One region of the Virgibacillus sp. JSM 102003 genome, then DNA from elsewhere that is predicted to be linked to it. Evidence: predicted binding sites of a transcription regulator. Region 1 holds the regulator's gene; the other holds the start of a gene.

Region 1 (2,422 bases):
CACCTGGACAACATGAAATTGATTTTAAATACTCTGATGCAGTTAAGCATTGTGATGACATTCAAACATTTAAGCTTGCAGTAAAAACAATTGCAAGGAAACATAATCTGCATGCAACATTCATGCCTAAACCATTATTCGGAGTAAATGGATCTGGAATGCATGTTAATATGTCTTTATTTAAAGATGGTGAAAATAGCTTCTTCGATACAACAGGAGATATGCAGCTTAGCGATGTCGCTTACCAATTTACTGCGGGTGTCATTAAACATGCTACAAACTTTACAGCTGTTACAAATCCAACTGTTAATTCATTTAAGAGACTTGTGCCGGGATATGAGGCTCCTTGTTACGTTGCATGGTCTGGGACAAATCGAAGCCCACTTATTCGAATTCCATATTCGAGAGGTTTGAGTACAAGAATTGAAGTTAGAAGTGTTGATCCTGCAGCTAATCCATATATGGCCATGGCCGTATTACTTGCGTCTGGATTAGAAGGCGTCAGCAAGAAATTAACACCACCTACTTCTGTAGACCGTAATATTTATATGATGGATAAAGAAGAACGCGAGAAAAACGGTATAAAAGATTTACCTGCAACACTTATGGATGCGTTAGAAGAACTTCAAAAAGATAAAGTAGTTACCGATGCATTAGGCGAACACTTATACGAACACTTTATAGAAGCAAAAGAAATCGAATGGGACATGTTCCGTACGACTGTTCACCCTTGGGAAAGAGAACAATATCTATCAACATATTAAAGGCTATATAAAAAAGGCTTTCGTCATTTTAATGACGGAAGCCTTTTTCTTATTGAATATTACGGTATAAGCCGATTACCTTACCTAGAATTGTTACATTTTGATAGATGAGAGGATTCATTGTGGCATTCTCCGGCTGCAAACGTATTTGATTTTTTTCTTTAAAAAATCGCTTTACAGTTGCCTCGTCTTCATCAGTCATTGCTACAACAATTTCTCCGTTTTGTGCAGTATTTTGCTGTTTAACAATTACCATATCCCCATCTAAAATGCCAGCTTCTATCATACTTTCACCCTCAATAATGAGAACAAAAAGGTTATCATCAGGTCCGGCACTGGAACTAGGTAATGGAACGAATTCTTCAATGTTTTCTACTGCGGTAATTGGTATCCCGGCAGTAACTTTACCAATAACTGGTGCATATCTTGCTTCTTCTCTAGGAATTTGACTTTCTTCAGATAGATCTAAAACCTCAATAGCTCTAGGCTTAGTAGGGTCTCTTCTAATAAAACCTTTACTTTCAAGCCTTGCCAAATGCCCATGGACAGTTGAACTTGAAGCAAGTCCGACTGCTTCTGCAATCTCTCGAACTGATGGCGGATAACCTTTGCCATTCACTTCTTCTTTAATATAATCAAGTATTGTTTCTTGCCTTTTAGAAAGTTTATTCATCTATCATACACCTCGCGCATAGGATTTATTAATGATAGTTTATCACCTATTTTTGGAAAAAGCAAACATTCGTTCGAAAAACTGTTGACAAGATCGTATGTTCGTATATAATGATTAATAGAGGAAGATGCGAACAGAAGTTCTTATTATAAAAAGGAAGGACTGATTAATATGTTTGAAAAAGTAACAAAAACAGATATATTTTATTTAGTTGCTTTTACTTTGGCGTTAGGTTTCTTGTATTTCTCCATGATAACCAGTGCATAGCATAAGGAGCGTATAAAATTGAATGCAATAATCTATTGTCGTGTAAGTACCGACAAAAAAGTACAAGAGACATCTTTAAATAGACAGAAAGAAGAGTTAATGGCTCTTGCGAACAAACATCAGCTTACCGTTGTAGATTCTATTGAAGAACAAGAGAGCGGGTATGAGATAAATAGAGATGGTATTTTTCAGATGCTTGAGTCTTTTTCCGAAAAGAAGGCTGAATGTTTGTTAGTACAGGATGAAACGAGGTTAGGGCGGGGTAATACTAAAATTGCCTTGTTTCATCAATTACAAAAATTAAATATTTCCATCTATACAGGTATACAAGGTGGAGAAATTGAGTTGTCAGAATCAGATTCAATGGTTCTGCAAATAGTCGGTATAGTAGAAGAATACCAACGTAAAATCCATAATACGAAAATTAAGCGCGGTATGAAAAAGGCAATAGATGGGGGATTTGACCCAAGTGAAAACCTATCAAATCGTCACCATGCTCCTGGAAGAGAGCGAAAAGAATTTCCAATAGAAGAAGTTGTCCGAATGAGACAAAATAACTTAACATTTAAGGAAATTACAACTACATTAAATGGTTTAGGTCATCCGGTTTCCAAAGCAACAGTACACCGGAGGTATCAGGAGTTTCAAAAAACTTGAATCTAATATCCATGTAAAGTAATATAAAAAAGCAAGGACATTAAATATTGTTCTTGCTTTT
Region 2 (2,422 bases), on a different contig from region 1:
ATGATGCAGTACAATATGCTGGACCGCCGGCCGGAAGAAGAAGTATTGGATTTGTTGCACGAAAACAATATTAGCGTACTAGCCAGAGGTCCATTGGCAAAAGGAATGCTTAGTAACAGCGCAGCAAAACAGATTGAGAAAAAAGGACAGAACGGCTTTTTGGATTATTCGTTTGATGAACTGAAATTAATTCAGCAAACTATTGCTGAACAATTTAATAATGAGCCTTCCTTCAATGCGCTAGCTCTTAAATACGTATTAAAACATCCGGCTGTTGCAACGGCCGTATTTGGAGCAAGTTCACTAAGCCAAGTAACAGATAACACAAATTTTAACCCATCTAAAACACTTACCGATAAAACATATGAAGGATTAAGGCAGATCACAAAACCAATTGAATATGCTAAGCATCGATAAGCAGTTCTTTCACTATAACAATCGATTTTGAAGTAGAAAAAGTGTCATCAGAAAAAATTATTTTTTGATGGCACTTTTTATTATCCTTAAACGATTATAGTTATAGTAATAGGCTGTTTTCTAGAAGTTTATTGTTTTGACACAAAAGATATAAAATGCGACGCAGTGAAAATTGTCTTTTGCACCACTCCAGTACCAATGCAACATCTGCTCAAGATACTAGCCATGGGGCTCACTTTTCAAGATTATGAGAACACTAATGCTGTTTAAATTCCGTGAAACGCGTCTTCATCAGTGTGATGAGATCGCGAATTCTATCCAAATAGCCAGAAACGGTCACTCATAGAGGTTATGAGACCCGGGTGAGTATCTTTTCAGTTTATATCAATTGCAACCGTCAATTATCAACAATCATTATGAAAAGAGCTTAGAAATAAGCACGGAAGAATAAATTCCCATTGATAATATTAGATCATGTGGCATATAATGAGAACAAACGTTCTTATTGTTGGAGGTGAAAATGCGATGGATTATTCTAATTACCCGCGAAACGATGTCCTGTGCATCGATATGCGCTCATTTTATGCAAGTGTTGAAGCCATAAAGTTAGGGCTGGATCCAATGACGGTTCAGCTTGCTGTAGTCGGTGATCCAAATAGACCGGGGAGTATTGTCTTAGCCGCCTCCCCAGCATTAAAGAAAAAGCATGGTGTTAGCAATGTCAGTCGATTTTTTGAACTGCCTAAAGATCCGAAAATTGTCATCGTTCCCGCACATATGGCTGATTATCTTCAAGTTTCCATGGAAATCACTAAACTAATTAATCAATATGTACCTAAAGAAGCTATCCATCAATACTCTGTTGATGAAGTCTGGGTTACTGTCAATGGGCTTGAAAAGCTATTTGGAGATCGGTGGCAAGTAGCACGGTTAATAAAACAGGATATCTTGGAAAATTTCGGTATCACTTGTTCAATTGGGATAGGTGATAATAAATTTCTGGCAAAAGTAGTTATGGATTTACATGCTAAACAAGTTGGGATTGCTGAATGTAAATACGAGGATGTAACAGAAAAACTATGGCCTTTTCCTATAGAAAAGATATGGGGCATTGGCAGCAGAATGAAGCGGAACCTTAATAGGATGGGAATTGTCAACCTTGGGCAGCTTGCTAATGCCGAGTTAAAGTATCTGAAGAAGCGTTTTGGAATTATGGGAGAACAGCTTTATTGGCATGCCTGGGGTGTTGATCTGAGCCCCGTTTTTGGTAATTTCACAAAAACCGAACAAAAAGGATTTGGTCATGGCATCTCTTTATTACGTGATTACTCCGGAGAAGAAGTTGCAATTTGTATTCTCGACCTTTGCGAAGAAGTGTGCCGTAGAGCAAGAACTGCAGGTAAAGCCGGGAGAACCATTCACCTTGGCGTTTCCTATTCCAAGGTAACAGGTGGTGGTTTTAGCCGTTCAAGATCTGTTACGCTTCCGACAAATACCACAATGGACATTTATGATATCTGCATGCAGTTATATAACGAATTCTATGATGGACACAGTGATATCAGGCATGTATATGTGACCCTGGATAAGCTTTATGACAATGCTGAAACACAGCTGGATTTATTTGATGACAAGCCTAAGAAAAAGGATATTGGCTATGTAATGGATTCAATCCGAGATAAATACGGATCAACCGCAATACTGCGAGCAACCAGCTATACTGATGCTGGAATTACCATTGGAAGAAGCAAGAAAATTGGCGGGCACCAAGCATAATAGTTGGCAGTTGCATGTTGCGGAAGCACGGGGTTTCTTTAATTGCGATTAGCAGACACCAGAGACGCTATTTCTGTATAAAAATGACCTTTTCGAAGTTATCCGGACACAGAAGCCCTTATTTAACATATATCATGGCCTAATAGACGCATTTGTACTTAATAAGGCCTCTCGTGTCCGCAACACCGCAATTTTCGTGGATTTCTGCTAAATAAGGTCCCTCGTGACC

The links. Region 1 encodes LexA, which represses DNA repair genes until DNA is damaged. Its sites were predicted from a motif close to CGAACATATGTTCG; they were not measured.
Region 2: a site for LexA is predicted at 907-920, ahead of ACE1TG_RS00300 (DNA polymerase IV). Genes of this name have one in related genera too.

Annotation. Positions count from the first base shown of each region.
Region 1 covers NZ_JBHFQH010000004.1:6,758-9,179, reverse strand. The annotation lists gene glnA (type I glutamate--ammonia ligase) at 1-764, shown strand, start outside; gene lexA (transcriptional repressor LexA) at 814-1,437, opposite strand; gene ACE1TG_RS05465 (YneB family resolvase-like protein) at 1,723-2,361, shown strand.
Region 2 covers NZ_JBHFQH010000001.1:53,816-56,237, forward strand. The annotation lists gene ACE1TG_RS00295 (aldo/keto reductase) at 1-417, shown strand, start outside; gene ACE1TG_RS00300 (DNA polymerase IV) at 943-2,193, shown strand.